4 regions of the Ruminococcus gauvreauii genome follow, and region 1 is predicted to be linked to each of the others. Evidence: riboswitches for the same ligand, from Rfam matches in the RefSeq annotation. Region 1 holds a riboswitch; each other region holds the start of a gene.
The links. Region 1 has a riboswitch for cobalamin ahead of NQ502_RS12140 (Ig-like domain-containing protein). Riboswitches for the same ligand answer to the same signal wherever they lie in the genome.
Positions count from the first base shown of each region.

Region 2: it holds a riboswitch for cobalamin, as region 1 does, so the genes downstream of both, NQ502_RS14260 (LysR family transcriptional regulator) here and NQ502_RS12140 (Ig-like domain-containing protein) in region 1, are expected to answer to the same signal.
Region 3: it holds a riboswitch for cobalamin, as region 1 does, so the genes downstream of both, NQ502_RS04390 (BlaI/MecI/CopY family transcriptional regulator) here and NQ502_RS12140 (Ig-like domain-containing protein) in region 1, are expected to answer to the same signal.
Region 4: it holds a riboswitch for cobalamin, as region 1 does, so the genes downstream of both, NQ502_RS14080 (FecCD family ABC transporter permease) here and NQ502_RS12140 (Ig-like domain-containing protein) in region 1, are expected to answer to the same signal.

Region 1 is NZ_CP102290.1:2,511,615-2,515,829, forward strand. It holds gene NQ502_RS12125 (DUF3786 domain-containing protein) at 1-463, shown strand, start outside; gene NQ502_RS12130 (YbaK/EbsC family protein) at 488-958, shown strand; gene iolG (inositol 2-dehydrogenase) at 1,165-2,184, shown strand; cobalamin riboswitch at 2,319-2,505, shown strand; gene NQ502_RS12140 (Ig-like domain-containing protein) at 2,663-4,215, shown strand, end outside.
Region 2 is NZ_CP102290.1:3,001,048-3,005,262, forward strand. It holds gene NQ502_RS14255 (heavy metal translocating P-type ATPase) at 1-901, opposite strand, end outside; cobalamin riboswitch at 1,107-1,289, shown strand; gene NQ502_RS14260 (LysR family transcriptional regulator) at 1,537-2,451, shown strand; gene nikB (nickel ABC transporter permease) at 2,491-3,429, shown strand; gene nikC (nickel transporter permease) at 3,431-4,215, shown strand, end outside.
Region 3 is NZ_CP102290.1:896,399-900,613, forward strand. It holds gene NQ502_RS04385 (M56 family metallopeptidase) at 48-1,400, opposite strand; gene NQ502_RS04390 (BlaI/MecI/CopY family transcriptional regulator) at 1,411-1,767, opposite strand; cobalamin riboswitch at 2,235-2,430, opposite strand; gene NQ502_RS04395 (SGNH/GDSL hydrolase family protein) at 2,480-3,085, shown strand; gene NQ502_RS04400 (small, acid-soluble spore protein, alpha/beta type) at 3,090-3,278, opposite strand; gene NQ502_RS04405 (PspC domain-containing protein) at 3,498-3,680, opposite strand; gene NQ502_RS04410 (DUF4097 family beta strand repeat-containing protein) at 3,697-4,215, opposite strand, start outside.
Region 4 is NZ_CP102290.1:2,961,678-2,965,892, reverse strand. It holds gene NQ502_RS14090 (adenosylcobinamide amidohydrolase) at 1-303, opposite strand, end outside; gene NQ502_RS14085 (ABC transporter ATP-binding protein) at 312-1,544, opposite strand; gene NQ502_RS14080 (FecCD family ABC transporter permease) at 1,560-2,588, opposite strand; cobalamin riboswitch at 2,715-2,843, opposite strand; gene NQ502_RS14075 (peptidoglycan D,D-transpeptidase FtsI family protein) at 2,952-4,215, opposite strand, start outside.

The DNA.
Region 1 (4,215 bases):
TTTTTTTACACTGATGGATATCTACCATCTGTTTTATTATTCCAAAGAAAAACCGGTGCTCTCCGGGCAGTGGGTGGCATTTCAGGATGTGCCCCGTGCAAGCGTGTTCACAAAGGCATTTTTTGAGCAGACGGTGAATCCGTTCGCACGTGTGTTTGGCGGCAGGCTTGACCAGCTGCTGGAGGCGGGGGAAAAGCTGGGATTCGAGAGAATCCGCTATTCAGATGCGGGATTTCAGGCAATGGCATTTTCCTGCCTGCCGATCCGTTTTCTGTTCTGGGACGGAGATGAAGAATTTCCGGCAAAGGCAAACGTGTTGTTTGACGCCAACATAACAGATTTTATGCATGAGGAGACCGTTGTCATGGTTGCATCTGACGGCCTGAAGCGTTTGACTGAGGCTGCGGATCCGGGAAAAGAAGCACCGATGAACCGCTCGTACCGGGGATGGGTGAAAAAATGAGTATACAGCAGGGAGAGAACAAAAATGGCGATTGAAAAGGTAAGAGAATATTTCAGGCAGTATGGACTGGAGGAGAGAGTACAGGAGTTTGAGGTGTCATCCGCGACGGTTGAGCTGGCGGCGCAGGCGGTCGGATGTGAACCGAAAAGAATCGCAAAGACCCTTTCCTTCAAAGTGGACGACGGGTGTGTGCTGATCGTGACAGCCGGGGATGCGAAAATAGACAACGTCAAATATAAGGGCACCTTCCATACAAAAGCAAAAATGCTGTCATCGGAGGAAGTCGAAGATATGGTTGGGCACTCTGTCGGAGGCGTATGCCCATTTGCAGTCAACAGTGAAGTCCAGGTGTGCCTCGATGAATCACTGAGAAGGTTTGAGACAGTATTCCCTGCATGCGGGAGCAGCAGTAGCGCAATCGAACTCACCATTCCTGAACTTGAGAAATATTCAGGTTTTTCAAAGTGGGTGGATGTCTGCAAAAACTGGGAATAAGGCGGCAAGCAAGAATGTGAAAATCTGTCCGCAGCCCATCATAATTACCTGAAGATTCTGTGAAAATAAAAAGACATCTGTGCAATATTACGAAAGAATTGAGAAATAGGATTTGTTATGATATGATTAATGTATAAATCGGCGGACGATTTATATAGATCTGAACTTTGGAAGAGAGAAATCACAGTGAAGAGAGGAATTGGAGAATGAAGAAAGTAAGAATTGGTATTGTTGGGTTAGGAAGACTTGGACGTGCACATGCGAACAATCTGGCATTTGGCGTGCCGGCAGCTGAACTGGTTGCAGCCTGCTCCGTTGTTCCGGCGGAACTTGAGTATGCAAAAAACGAACTGGGTGTGGCTAAGACATACGCTGACTTTGGAGAAATGTGTCAGGATCCGGACATCGATGCAGTCGTGATCGTATCCCCGTCTACATTTCATCCGGAGCAGATTTCACTGGCATTAAAAGCCGGAAAACATATCTTCTGCGAGAAACCGCTTGCCGTTACACTCGACGAATGCTACGCAACAGAAAAAGAAGTAGAGCAGTACCCGGATCTCGTGTTTATGCTCGGCTTCATGCGCAGATATGATCCTTCCTATGCATATGCGAAGAAGAAAATCGATGAAGGCGCAATCGGCAAACCTTACCTCGTAAAAGCTACCGGAGTGGACCCGGATGCGGACGCAGAGAGCTTACTGGACAGCGGATACGTTCCGAAGAGCGGCGGCATCATGATGGATATGGCCAGCCATGATATCGACCTGATGCGCTGGTTCCTCGGTGATGATCCGGAAGAAGTATATGCGATCGGAAGCACGGTGAAACATCCGAGATTTGCTGAGCAGGGCGATGTTGAGACAGCATGCGCTACTTTCTCATTTAAGAATGGCGCCATGGGACAGCTTCATGTGGGAAGAGCTGCAGTACACGGCTATCATATTGAGACAGAGATCATCGGGACAGAGGGAAGCATCCGTGTGAGCCCGGTTCCGGCTAAGAATCTTGCAGTGATCTATGACAAACACGGTGTTGTTCAGGAATGTGTACGTAACTTCCCGGAACGTTTCCAGCAGGCATACGTGGAAGAGATGAAAGAATTCGTGGACTGTGTACAGAACGGAAAGAAACCTGGCGTTGTTGTACATGACGGAACTGCAGCTACACAGATCTGTGAAGCGGCACAGAAAGCACTGGTTACAAAAGGCGTTGTTAAAATCTGATATTTGTCAGAGAGGTATGGGAGTGTCTGATAAAGACGCTCCCATTTTTAAATTCGAAAAAAACACTCGGTTTATGTAATATATCTTGACAAATAACTTAGAATCATCTAAATTAATGATTAACACCATAGTATAAACTGAATAAGAACTGCGGTCAGGCACGGCGTGCCTGTTTAAACGGAACCCGGTGAGAATCCGGGACAGCCTATCTCTACTGTATGGGGGACGAACAAAGCAGGATGCCACTGGATGAAATCCGGGAAGGCGCTTTTAGTAGGATGAACCCGAGTCAGGATACAACAACGCAGTTTGTGAAAAAAGATTCGTAAGCAAGGCGGATTGAGAAGAGAATCCAGGACCTTTATTTGTTGTATGCAAAAAGGTCCCTTTTTAAAGGTAGAGCCTGTTACGGCTCTTTTTTTTGTGCAATTTCATTTTTTTCTGTGGTCAAAAAATAAGAGAAAAGGAGCAAATCTGTATGAAGAAGTTGAAAAGACAGGTCATCAGTATGATTTTGGCGGCACTGATGATCCTGACGTCTGTTCCGACTGCGGCATTTGGAGCGGTGGAAGACCTTCCGGTTCCCATAGCCGGAGATTTGGAAGAGACAGAGAACGGCGATGCCTCCGCGGAGGAACCATCGTCGGAGGACGAGCCCGAACCGGAGGAGAGTCTTCAGGAAGAGGGTGAACAGGAAGATGCTGTGCAGAAGACGGAGGAAGAGGTTCCGGAGGCTGCCGCAGACGGCCTGGAACATCAGACACCTGCTGCTGCGCAGGAAGTGACGGTGGGGGCAGGCAAGGCAAATGTGAGGATGTCGATGAAACAGGGGGATACATTCTTCTATCTTCCAAAGACCTCAGAGATCCCCTCCAATCTGGCAAAATCCTATGGATTTACATATGGACCGAATGTCAGCGAGGGAGACATCACACCTCTTGATGCCCTTGTGCAGATGCATATTGATCTGTATGATGTGACAAAAGAAAACATTGGCGATTATCTGGAGGTCAATTCTGCCGGGTTTATCACAAAGCTGAACGGCGTTTCAACCAGCAGTATCAGTTTCGCAGTCAACGGCGCCATGCCGCACGACGATGTGGAGACGGACTACGGCTACACCGGTTATTCTGCAAATGACTGCGTGCTCAGACAGGACGATGAGGTGGAGTTCTTTTTCTATCAGGACGACTACTACCTGGACAACTACGGCATGTTTTTTGCGGACGGCGAAAAGGTCAGCAGCATTGAGGCAGAGGCGGGGGAAGATATTTCACTGCAGCTAAAGGGATACTGCTATGCGTATTTTGGAAATTATGCGCAGAGCATGATCGACCAGCAGACAAAGGCTGTGGAGGATGCCCAGCTGATACTGATCACACCGGATGCGGCAGATCCAAAAGGGTATCTGGGGACCTCAGAGGCTGTCGAAGGCGCTGTAACGGATGCCGGGGGCAACGTTACCTTTCAGTTTGACACGGCGGGAACGTATTACGTCTCGGCGAAATGTGACGGAGAATATGATACGCCGCTGGTAGCCCCGTATCTGACGGTCACGGTGAAGGAGGCCGCCGATGTCACACTTCCGGAACTGGATGCAGAGTGGTACGATTACAGGAGCAGCCCGGATAATATGGCGATCACTCAGGCGCTTACGCCGACAGCCTCAACAGAGACTCATCTGAAATGGGGAAAGAAAATCGGTGCGGATTTTGGCTGGAAGGCAGTCAGCTCGCCGATTCTTGTCGACGGATACATGTACTGTTATTTTGACGGAAGCCTCCTCAAGATCAACAAAGAGACCGGGGATGTCGTCGCCACGGGAACGATGGCGGGAAGCAGCAACTTCTCCATTGTCCCTCCGACATACGGCGGCGGGATGATCTTTGTCGGCCTCTCGAATGGACGGATCCAGGCATTCAATGCAAGTACACTGGAGTCTCTCTGGGTGTACAAAGATGAGCTCGGCGGACAGCCGAATTCTCCGATCCGGTATTCCGATGGATATATCTATACAGGTTTCTGGAACAG
Region 2 (4,215 bases), 490 kb from region 1:
TCCAGCCAAGGACCGCATAAGCGACAGTATAGATGGGGAGTGTGACGGCAGTTCCAAAGCCCATATGTTCCAGTATTTCACCGGCGATGAAAAGGACCGCCCCGATGATGATTTCTGTCAGGGCGCGGGTGCTTTCCGACATCCCCTTTTTTGCAGCAACGGCTTCATGGCTGCGCACAGAGGATTCTTTTTCGACAATTTCAATACCGTCCTCAATCGCGTTGCAGATCTTCTGAATCTCTGGAATCAGACGCTGCGGCGATTTTGCTGTGAGTTTCAGCTGCTTTGTGGCAAAGGTAATGGATGCACACTCCACATCGGTGAGCTGGTTGATCCGTTGCTCCATCTTTGCAGCGCAGTTGGCACATCCGAGATTCTGAAGGATATAAGTTTTAGTTTTGCTGCTGCCTGCAGAAATAGTATCCTTCGGCACGACGCGAACTTCTGATTCGATGGAGGAGCAGATACTCTGGATCTGTGGAATCAATGCGGCCTGGCCGTCGGCGGATATACGCAGCTGCTTTGTGGCAAACGTGATGCTGGCTGCAGACACACCGGGGAGTTCCTGTATTTTCTGCTCCATCTTAGCTGCACAATTGGCACAGCCGAGATTTTCTAAAATGTAAACGCTCTTTTCGTGGCCGTCATCCGGTAGTTCGGCAGTATTGCCGCTGTGAAAAGCGTGCTCATGATGTTCATGGCCGCAGCCGCAGGACTCATGCCCGTGGTCATGGTGCTCATGCCCGCAGCCGCAGGACTCATGCCCGTGGTCATGGTGCTCATGCCCGCAGCCGCAGGATTCATGGTCGTGCTCATGGTGGTCGTGGTGCTCATGATGTTCATGCCCGCAGCCACAGGTTTCTTTGTGCTGAGGTCCAAGCGATTCTTCCATGCGTTTCATAACTTATCCTCTCCGTTTCTATAATTAAATGATGAAACATATGAATAACTGTTCATATGTTGATTATAAGACCGATCCTGCGAAAAGTCAATATCATTTGTGAAAGTTTTAAAAAATTACTGCACCAGGGGTGATAACAAAATGGAATGGGAAAAACAAAAAAAAAGAGAGAAAAATACAAAAAAGTATGTTATAGTAATTTTGATTTAAAAAGAGTCATAAAAGTTCCTGTTTCAGGATTAATAGGGAAATTGGTGAGAATCCAATGCGATCCCGTCACTGTGAAAAAAGGGTCGACTTCATAACCACTGGATGAAAATATCATATCCGGGAAGGGAAGTAGACAATGCTTTTAAGCCAGGAGACCTGCTTTTATGTGAATGGCAATGCCTACGGTGTATAGGTGTGAGCGAAGCAAATGTAAATTGATTACATGCTTATGCGCACTTATTGTGCGCATTTTTTTATTGCAATGAAGCATTTTTTTTCTGCTTTTTAACCCCTCAGGGGGGATCGCGCTGCAAACACCGGGAGAAAGGCACCAAGAACCTTCCTCCCTTAATTATTTTTGTTTTTATTCTGAAGACGGCGTCAGTAAATTTAGCATTGACTATGGAGAATGAAAAGGGGGACATATGGATATCAAGCAGTTGCAGTATTTTGTGACAAGTGTTGATCTGGGGAGTTTTCATGCAGCAGCGGAGGTGCTGATCACGACACAGCCGAATGTCAGTAAGGTTATCAAGGCGCTGGAAGAAGAGATGGGCATGGTGCTGCTTGTCAGGAACAGAAGCGGGGTTACGCTGACGAGAGAGGGAGAGCAGGTCTACCGGTATGCACTGAGTACGCTGAAGAATTTTGAAATGCTGAATAGTCTAAAGGGAGAAAGAGAAGAGGGACTGACGGTGTGCTGTACACCCAGTAATAATCTGTCAACGCTTCTCGCAGAATTTTACGGGCTGAAAGCGTATAGAAAACCACATCTGGATCTCAGAGAAGGCGACTTTGAAGATATCGTGGTATGGGTGCACCGGAGGAGTGCGGAGCTGGGCTTTACTTACATATCCAGAAGAAATCAGCCGGTATTTGAAGAAAGGCTGAGAACGAAAGGTCTGGAATTCCATGAACTGGCGAAAACATCACTTTTTTTGTTCTGCAGCGAAAAGAATCCGCTGTTCGACAGGCGGTGCGTTTCAGAAAAGGACCTGGAGGCTGTAAAGCTGATTCAGAGAAGAGAGGACATTCACTCTCTGTCGAAGCATTTAGGTGTTTTGAATGGGGAGGGGTTAAACAGATCCGGCAGACAGGAGATCGCCTGTACAAACAGCGATCATTTTTTGATACAGCTGTTGAAACATACAGATTACTGCTCGGTTGACAGCAGTTTTCTAAAAGATAAGTATAAGGAATATCAAATCAAGGCGATTCCTGTCAGAGGAAGCGAAAACAGTGTCTCATTCGGATATATCAAACGAATCAAGGATTCTCTGTCGGAGATGGCGCATGAATTTATCAGATATCTGGAAGAACAGATCGGAAAGGAGAGGTGATATGATAACAAAACAGAAGCTGCAGGAGGATGAAGGATTGTGAATAAGAAACAACTGGGAAGAAGATTGATACAGATTTTAGTTGTGCTGTTTGGCATCAGTTTTTTTACTTTTGGGCTGACGTATCTTTCTCCGGGGGACCCCGCGGAAATCATGCTGACTGAGTGCGGGAACGTGCCGACTCCGGAGCTTCTCGAACAGACACGGGCGGAACTTGGCCTGGACAAACCGTTTCTCATTCAATATGGAACCTGGCTGAAGGGTGTTCTGACCGGGGATATGGGTACTTCTTATTCTATGAAAGTACCTGTCGTGGAAAAACTGACTTCTTGTTTCTGGCCGACCCTGAAACTGGCATTGTTCTCACTGATCATCATGCTGGCTGTGTCCATTCCACTGGGGATTCTGTCGGCTGTATACCAGAACCGATGGCCGGATTACCTGGTGCGGGGGCTGACCTTTATGGGAGTCTCAATCCCAAGCTTCTGGGTCGGTTTGATTCTGCTCAGTATTTTCGGTGTTACGCTCAGATGGGTTACCGTATCGGGGGGAAGTACGGATTTTAAATCACTGATTCTTCCTGCGGTAACGCTGGCATTTTCCATGTCGGCAAAGTATACCCGGCAGGTACGCATTGCAGTGTTGGAAGAACTACGGCAGGACTATGTGACGGGAGCAAGGATGCGGGGCATCAGAGAGAGTACGATTCTCTGGAAGCATGTGCTCCCGAATTCCATGCTGCCGCTGGTCACACTTCTGGGAATTTCTCTGGGGAGTCTGCTCGGTGGTACTGCAGTTGTTGAAATCATTTATAACTGGCCGGGACTGGGAAGCATGGCGGTCAAAGCGATCTCCTGCCGGGATTATCCGCTGGTACAGGGATATGTGCTGTGGATTGCGCTGCTGTATATGGGAATTAATCTGCTGGTGGATCTCTCCTATAACCGGCTGGATCCCAGGCTGAAGGAGGAAAGATAACGTGAAGATACTGAAGTTTCTAAAGTCTCATAAACAGTTTACGATGTTTTCTGTCCTGGCATTGATCATTGTAGGTGTGGCGTTACTGGCACCGCTGATCTCTCCGCATGACCCGTATGATGCGGTGATGTCGGATTCTTTAAAGGCACCGGACGGCACGTATACGTGCGGGACAGATAAACTTGGCAGAGATGTACTATCCAGGGTGATCTATGGCACCAGGTCATCCCTGACGATGACGCTGATCCTGGTGGCGGTGATCCTGGTCGTCGGTACGGCTCTCGGTGTGATCGCCGGTTACTTTGGCGGTGCGGTCGATGCTGTCATCATGCGGCTGGCTGATATGATGATTTCTTTTCCGGGACTTGTACTGGCGATCGCGATAGCAGGTCTTCTGGGGCCCAATATGGTCAATGCCGTGATCGCGATAGCCGCTGTGAGCTGGACAAAGTATGCGAGACTGGCGAGGAGTATGGTTCTGAAGATTAAGAACAATCTGTATATGGAGGCGGCTGTCGTAACCGGAACCAGCACAAAAAACATAATTCTGAAACATGTGCTCCCCAATATGATCACGACGATGGTTGTGACTGCTGCAACAGATATCGGCACGATGATGCTGGAGCTGGCAGCGCTGTCTTTTCTGGGCTTTGGGGCCCAGGCTCCGACTCCGGAGTGGGGGCTGATGCTGAATGAGGGCAGAACTTACATAAGCAAAGCGCCATGGCTTATGATCTATCCCGGTATTGCAATTGTTATCGTGGTGGTCGTTTTTAATATGCTGGG
Region 3 (4,215 bases), 1.6 Mb from region 1:
AACGAGCTGCCCATGCATAAAATGCCGGGCAGCTCCTCTGCTGTCACCTACTGTACATTCTCCGCTTCCAGTATACTCTGTGTCTCCTGCAGATCATGTACGGTTTTTTCTTTATTCTCCTGAGTTATCGTCCCACTCCATGCTTTTCCATCGACATGAACTTCAGCCTCTTCCACTGCGGCTACATCACTGTCGTAACCGTCGGATGACTTTTCGCCGTCATCATCTGCAGTTATCGTCGCGTATTCCACCTGATCAGTGCTCGATCCCTCCTGATTCTCCGGTTCCGCCACGGCATCGACAGATTCACTCGTAGCTAAACTCTCCGTTTCTTCTGCCTTTATCGCTTCTGCCGCGGCTGCACCCGATACAGACTCAGTTCTCGGTCCCTCCTGCTCCTCCGCTTCCAGTACGGCATCGACAGATTCGCTCGAAACTGAACTCTCCATTTCTTCTGCCTTAATTGTCTCTGTCGCGGCTGCACTCGATGCAAACGCTGTTGTGATCCCCGCTGCCAGTGCCAATGCGGCTGCAACTGCGGTGACCGACGCTTTTTTATATTTCATAATAGATTCAATCCTTTCTTTGATCGCATATCTGCTGAAACTTTTCGCCAAACCCGCTCCTCCCCTGTTTTCCTGCATCTGGATCAGCGTCAGCGCATAAGACGCCCTGGTGCTTATCCCCGATTCTTTTAATACTCCCTCGTCACATGCCAGCTCGATATCCCTGTTGACCAGAACATACATGATCCATACCATTGGGTTAAACCAGTATATGCATACCGTGATCAGCATAACGATACTCTTCAGGATATCCAGCCTTCTGATATGCAGAAACTCATGGAGCAGGACATAGTTAAGCTGTGCCTCACCCGAACATTCAAGTGATGCCGGAAGCAGTATCACAGGTTTTGCCACGCCATATGTCAATGGCGTTGTTATTCTGTCACTCACTCTGACACTGATTTGCCGCCTTATTCTGTGCTGTGCCAGCCATCTGTCAATATTTTCGTTTCCGGCCGGCACAGAAGAAGCAAATCCCCGTCTGCTCTGTACATTCACGATCGTGAAACAGGCAGCCAGGATTACGCTCCCGGTTATCCATACAGCCATACACAAAAATGACGATCCGCTGCGCAGTGCCAGATCAGCTTTACCGCCGCCAATCGATCCGGATGACAGAAAAGAACCTGTCATTTCCTGTACAGGCGTTCGTTCAAACAGGCAGAATATGCTGATGGGCGACGAAAATGAGAATGGTACAAACAGACGAATCACCGGTATCAGCCACAGGAGCTGAAACAACTGCTTCGGCAGTTTGTCAAGCGCCGCTGTTCTCATCACGATTATGGCAGCAATGATACATGCCGCCGAAAGATTCATTTGCAGAATACTCATAATCTCATCCTCACTCCGTCTCTTTTACAATCCTTCTCAATTCTTCCACAAGGTGTTCAGGCAGGTCTTTTCGTTCCAGAAGCGTGTTGATCAACAGGCCAGATGACCCGTCGAACATCTTATCAATCAGTTGATCCACTTCCGCTTTTTGTGCTTTCTCCCTGCTGATCAGCGCATGACACATGAAGTCCGGCTCCGAGCGCTGCACTGCTCCCTTATTAATCAGTTTCTTTATAATCGTATATGTGGTGGTACGCGACCACCCAACTTGCCTGTTCAGTTTCTCCACAAGCTGTTTCGCTGTCATATCACCCTCTTTCCACAATAGTTCCATTACATTCAGTTCTGAATCAAAAAACTTCATCATATGATTTACTTCCTTTCGTCTACTGCAATAGACTGCTAGCATGCCTTTAGTCTACAGCAGTAGACCAGAGAAGTCAATCCTTTTTACAGGATTTATTTTTTCTTAATAAATCCAGGCAACTATTCAGGATTATTGACATCACAAAACGCTGTGTGGTTTTTATCCCACACAGCGTTTTGCATGTCATTAAAGTGGATGAGGCTGCTTCGGTGCAATCACGAGCGTTTATACAGTTAAGAGGAAATATTGAAATTATTTTAGTTGCGGAGGAAAAATAATTCAATTTAACTGTTTACTAACCTAAGCATTCACCCTGCCGTTTAATCTTTGCATAATCCGTATTATTAAGGTCCTTAGCCGTTTGTTTATTCTTGGCATTCCATAAAAAAATGCCTACTCCGTTAATGAAAGTAGACACGAAATTTGTCATACGACAAATTAGGATGTTAAACTTTGCACGGAAGTTTCAACCTTGTACACAATAAGCAGGTTTCCTGACTTATAGATCATCGCTCTATTTCCCCTTCTCATACTCTCGTACAATGGGATTATGAAATATTGCTCCCTAAATACAGTGACCGGATCGCTTGGGATTCGCACCCAATTCCCTCTTCATCAAAAAAACTTTTGTTTCCCCGATGCACTTACTGTGGTAATATGGAATTATACAAGTAAATCTTACCATACCTGAAGAAAGGCGTCAAGTATTTCCATGAAAAAAATTCTTTTTATCGGTGACAGCATCACCGACAGTCACCGGCTGTTTACAGAATCTCCCTTTGATCTGGGGGACGGCTATGTGTCAGTGGTCCGTGAAATGCTGCCAGCAGACAAATATAAAATCATAAACAGAGGCCACGACGGTTTTACGTCCGAGGACGTATGCAAATGTCTTGATCGGGACTGCCTTGCGCTTGCCCCTGATCTTGTCACCCTGCTCGTCGGGGTAAACGATATCCCGGTTGAATTGTATACGGACCGTCCGCGAATTCCCGCAGAATTCACACGGTACTGCCGGCGTATTCTGGAGAATATCACATCGTCCGGAATCCCTTCTCTCATTTTACTGGAGCCCTTTATCTTCTCATCACCAGCACAATACCTGTGCTGGCATCCCTTTATCCGTCAGGAAAGTGAAATTCTCCAGGAACTGGCTTCATGCTTCGGCGCTGTCTTTCTTCCTCTCCATGAACGGATGAATGCACAAAATGATGACCGCGGCAATTCCATCCTCACCACGGACGGCATTCATCTGTCAGAAGCGGGCAGCCGTCTGCTTGCCTCGTCATGGCTTGCATGTGCCGCCCCGCTTCTGTAACACATTACTCCTGATTCATCTCGCGCTTGCGTTTTGTGACAAGGCCGCCGATCCTTCCTGTCTCTTTCGCTGAAAGGGTCCTCCATCCATTTTCCAGTACACGGTCCAGCAGTCCAAGCTCCTCAGCGATCTCATATTTCAGCTGTTCTTCCGGAGATATTTGATGTAGGTCGATATCCTTATTTTTCTTCATAAAAAAGTCACACTCCTTTTCTCTTTGGAGTATGACCTTTTTTTTCTGTTTTATTCTTTATTTCGGGTAACAGTTCAGGACGGCGGGGAAATTGGTGCAGAAAGCTGCGTCAAGCTTGCTTGTAAGTCGCTTTTACGCACCAATTTCCACATTGGATGAACATCCGATGCTTCTTGACCGGCTTTTTCGGTCAAGAAGATACGCCGTCCTGAATAGTTACTATTTTGGAATAATAATTGCGGCTATAATGTATGCCAGAATTCCGGAACCTCCAAGGCATGAAAACAATACCCAGCCGAGTCTCACAAGTGTTGGATCAATGTTAAAATATTCCGCAATTCCGCCGCATACACCTGCAAGCATGTAATTTGTTGATGAACGATATAATCTCTTATTTTCCATTACGATTCCTCCTTATCTATTTTTCAAAATCAATCGTGATATCTCCCACGCTGCATTTCGCATCGATCGTTCTTTTCGCTGCTTCACTTCCGATCTCTATGTCGTCATTTACATGCCACTCCTGGTCCCCATAGGAAAGACGCCCCAGGCTGCATTCGCCCGAAAAATAATAATCAGCCATACTTTCCGTCATTGTGCATGCGATCCGCCCGGCTGAACAGTCAAAATCCGATTCGCTGCTCTCAAGCAGAGCAATACTGATGGATCCGGCCCCAACTTCGAAGTCCGCATCCTCCGCCCTAATAAGTCCGTCACACACGAATTCCCCGCCTCCTGCATCTACAGTCACTTCCTGTGCAGTCAGGCGATCTGTTTCCAGGCTCCCGCCCTTGATATTCAGTTCCGCACTTTTCAGATCCATGTTATCCGGAAGATAAATTCTCGCGACACCGCCCTTACTTCCCCAGCGGCCTTTGCTGCTGACCACAAGTGTATCTCCCTCCGTGCTCACATTGATCTTTGTCCTGGACTGATC
Region 4 (4,215 bases), 450 kb from region 1:
CCTGTAGGTTTTGACTTTTACCACGGTATGTTCCATTGAGGCAGCCGTCCCAAGCCCTGTCGAGCATTCTGCTTTGAGTCCAAGCTCTTCTGCCGCCAGCGCCATATGTTCCGGATACGTGGCCGCACGCAGCCGGCACTCCCCGGTGTCCGCCTCTTTCATATCAAGATTAAACGCCGCCGTGAGATGTTCGCTGAATCCTCCGCCCAGCGGACCGGTGCTCAGTACTCTCCGTTTTCCTGCAAAACGGATCACTGTGGCACTTTGCAGGCTTATCATCTGGTCTGATCCAAACTGTTTCATATCCTCACCTACGCAAATTTCCTGAATGGCTTTTCTGCACTCTGATGTTTCAGGTTTTCCAGTACCTCAGCTATACTGCTGCAGAAAACCAGATCCTTGCATACAGCCGAAAACAGACGGCTGCTCTCTTTTGGATCCCTCATGGACAACACGGTACTGCCGTTTATCACAGCCTGTGTGATCAGCTCCAGATTCCTCCGGTTCATGGACCCGCATGGAAAACCGGAATCGATCACAAAACGGCAGTGTTTCATTCTTTCGGCTGCCTGTCTCAGATGAATCGCGGATACCGGTTCAAATGCCTCCTCCTGCACAACATGAGTACAGATCGCGCGCGCTATCTGGGCATCCACATCGTTCTCATGCAGCACACCGCTCGCAGTTCCGTATCCGCCCCTCTCCAGGCTCCTGTACAGCGGAATCGCAGTACCGCAGCCCGGAACTACAAAGACTTCTTCCTCATAGTTTCCGGTCAGCTCCACGCTTCCAAGCAATTCATTGTACCTGGCACCCTTTACATTGTACAGTTCCTGCAGCGTGCCGCTTCTGATCACATCCTCCGGCGCACCCTGTGCGATCACTTTTCCATCCTTGACCATCAGCAGAGTCTGGCAGCCTTTTGCAGCAAGGTCAATATCATGCAGAGAAAGGATTGCGGTAATCCCGAGCGTACGGCAGAGATTATTTAAAATCTGTATGATTTCAACTTTGTGGTGAATATCCAGATGGCTGGTCGGCTCGTCGAGTATGATCAGTTCCGGCTGCTGCACAAGCGCCCGGGCGATCATCACTTTCTGCTTTTCACCGTCGCTGAGCTCACTGTAATATCGCTCCGCCAGATGCTCTACTCCCACCTGTTCAAACGCCCCGTTGATGACCTCATAGTCTTCCTTTTCCAGCTTTCCCCAGAAATTCGTATGGGGATAGCGTCCCATGGAGACGAGTTCATATACCGTCATCAGCGCAGGGGCGGACTGTTCCGTCAGCACCACCGCCAGCTTTTTTGCGAGTGCATTTTCCCGCAGGCTGCTGATATCTGTCCCGCCAATCTGCACGGTCCCTGAGACGGGCGCAAGCAGGCCTGAAAGCGTACGCAGAATAGTGCTCTTGCCCGCCCCGTTGGGACCGAGGAGGCAGATCATCTGTCCTTTCAATCCTTCCAGATTCACTCCCTCCACCACAGTCTTATTCTCATAGCCTGCATTCACCTGAACTGCATTTACAATCAATTCATTCTTCATCTTATATCAGCCTTTCTATAGTTCCTGACCCTTCTGGCGGATCAGGAGGAATACTACCAGCGGCGCTCCTACGACCGAAGTCAGCGCACTCAAAGGAAGTTCAACCGGGCTGAGCAGCAGCCTGGTACCCAGATCGCAGATTCCTGTCATCAGCGCCCCGCAGATGCAGACAGCCGGCAGCACAACTCTGTTATCGGAAGTCTTAAGGAGCATGCGTACAATATGCGGGACAGCAAGTCCGACAAAAGAAATCGGTCCTGCAAAAGCAGTTACAAGTGCTGTCAGCACACTGGAAATGAACACAATCATAATGCGGAAACGCTGTATTCTCACACCCATCGATTTTGCATAGCGCTCCCCCAGCATCATACTGTTCAATGATTTACCCATGAAGAGAGCTGCAGCCAGAAACGGAATCCCGACCACATAAAGCACGGCTACCTGCTCCCATGTAATTCCGGCAAAGCTTCCGAGTGACCAGCGATAGAAACCCGTCACCTTCTCCTTATCGGCCAGCGCGGAGAGCATGCTGGTCACGGCACTGCAGACAAATCCTGCCATCAGCCCGATGATCAGCAGCGTCGATATACTTTTCACTTTTCTGGAAGCCCAGATGACACAGAGCATGACCGCCATTGCGCCGATAAATGCACCTGCGACCATTCCCATCGGAGGTATGCTTTTCATCCCGAAGCTGAATCCTCCGAGCGTCACAAGTCCGACAAACAGTGTGGAACCCGATGAAATGCCCAGCACATACGGTTCTACGATCGGATTGTTGAAAAACACCTGCAGCAGTACGCCTGCGGCGGCAAGGGCAGCTCCCCCAATGACGGTAGCGAGCGTTCTCGGGAGCCTGATGTTCTGTACAATCGCACGGTTTGTCTCCGCCACATCCGGACTCCCGGTAAAAATCCCCAGGATTTCACTCATGGATATTGACACCGATCCGAGTGCAATATTCAGTAAAAAGACAACCACCGCCGCGGCTGCGAAAATTCCCAGCAGCATTACTCTGCGTGAATGATTCTCATTGGTTTTCAAACTTACTTTCCCTCCTCTTATATCAGAAAAATCCCGTATTGAGGATTTCTTCTCAATACGGGATCGCTATCATCCTTTTACCGTACCTCCTGAATTCGAAGAGTCCTGTACGCCTTATCATACCGTGTGTTCTGACTTATACATCAACATGATTCTCCGCCTTCCCGAATACTCTCAGTGGCCGAACTTTTCGTTCCCGGAAAATCACTCCGTAATTACAGCAGCGCTCCTGTGCGGGATTCTCACCCGTCTTCCTGGCCTGTACGTTCCCAAACGGCCCGCATCAGCCAAAACGGCATCATAGTGTTTTTTATCATTATATTTTCTTGGGCTCAATATGTCAACTGTCGGATTTTTCCGCTGTTAATTCTCCAGTCCTGCCTCTTCATTGGTAACTCCGTCGTCCGTCTGTGTATTTCCGCCTTCAACATCTTCATCGTCCTCCAGCGGCTCCGGAACAGAAGTATCGGAGACACCCTCTGAAGTGCGGTCCTCACCTTCCATATCAAAGATCTCTTCGAGTGAGATGCCATCGTCAGCTGATTCCCCATCCGTTCCTTCATCCGGAAAAATATTCATATAGGGCAGAATCTCCGACATGATATTGTGTGCGAGATACTGCGCATAAGTGCTGATCGACTGAATCTCTACATTCGGTTCGTCCACAACGGTGTATATCACCACCTGCGGATCGTCAAGCGGTGCAAAGCCGACATACGAAATCAGATATTTGCCATTTCCCCGCGGAATCTTCTGAGCCGTACCGGTCTTTCCTCCCATGCTGTATCCATCCACCTTGGCATATTTTCCGGTACCATTGCTTGCGACAACCGCACCCATGTATTCCCTGATATGAGCTGATACTTCTTCAGACACGGTCTGTTTCATAAGTACAGGTTCTACGTTTTTTATGACTGCACCATCGCTGTTGAGAACCTTGCTCACGATATGCGGCTGATAATAATATCCCCCGTTGATCACAGAGCAGATGGCAGCCGTCTCCTGAATCATCGTGCAGGTATATCCCTGCCCGAAAGACGATGTGGCAAGTTCCGTCTGCCCCATCGTATCTGTTGTATGCGTAATACCGGATGCCTCGCCCGGCAGATCGATGCCTGTCCTTAATCCAAAGTTAAAGACATTCTGATAGCGGATGAAATCCTCCACGCCCATCTTCTCCGCCATTTGCATCAGTGCTGAATTGCAGGAATTTTTCATTACCTCCGACAGGGTCTGCGTCTCATGGGCTCCGGGATAGACGGAACATTTGATCGTCTCACCGGCGACCACCTCATATCCCCCGCAGTAAAAGGTATCATCGTAGGAGATGTCCCCGCTCTCAAGAGCTGCCGCCACAGACATCGGTTTCACCGTGGAGCCAGGCTCATACGCATCGCTGATACAGTAGTTTTTCCAGATGCCGTTCAGGTTATCCAGCATGGTCTCATTTGACATTTTGTCAATCTCTTCCTGCGCATAGAATGGGGTCAGATCCCTCGGATTATTGAGATCATAGGGATCCGAACTGCCCATTGCCAGAATTTCTCCTGTATTGGGATTGGCAACCACGACGCCCACATTTTTGGCGCCTTTTGCGCCGTTCGGACCATTTGCAAGCCCATCCATC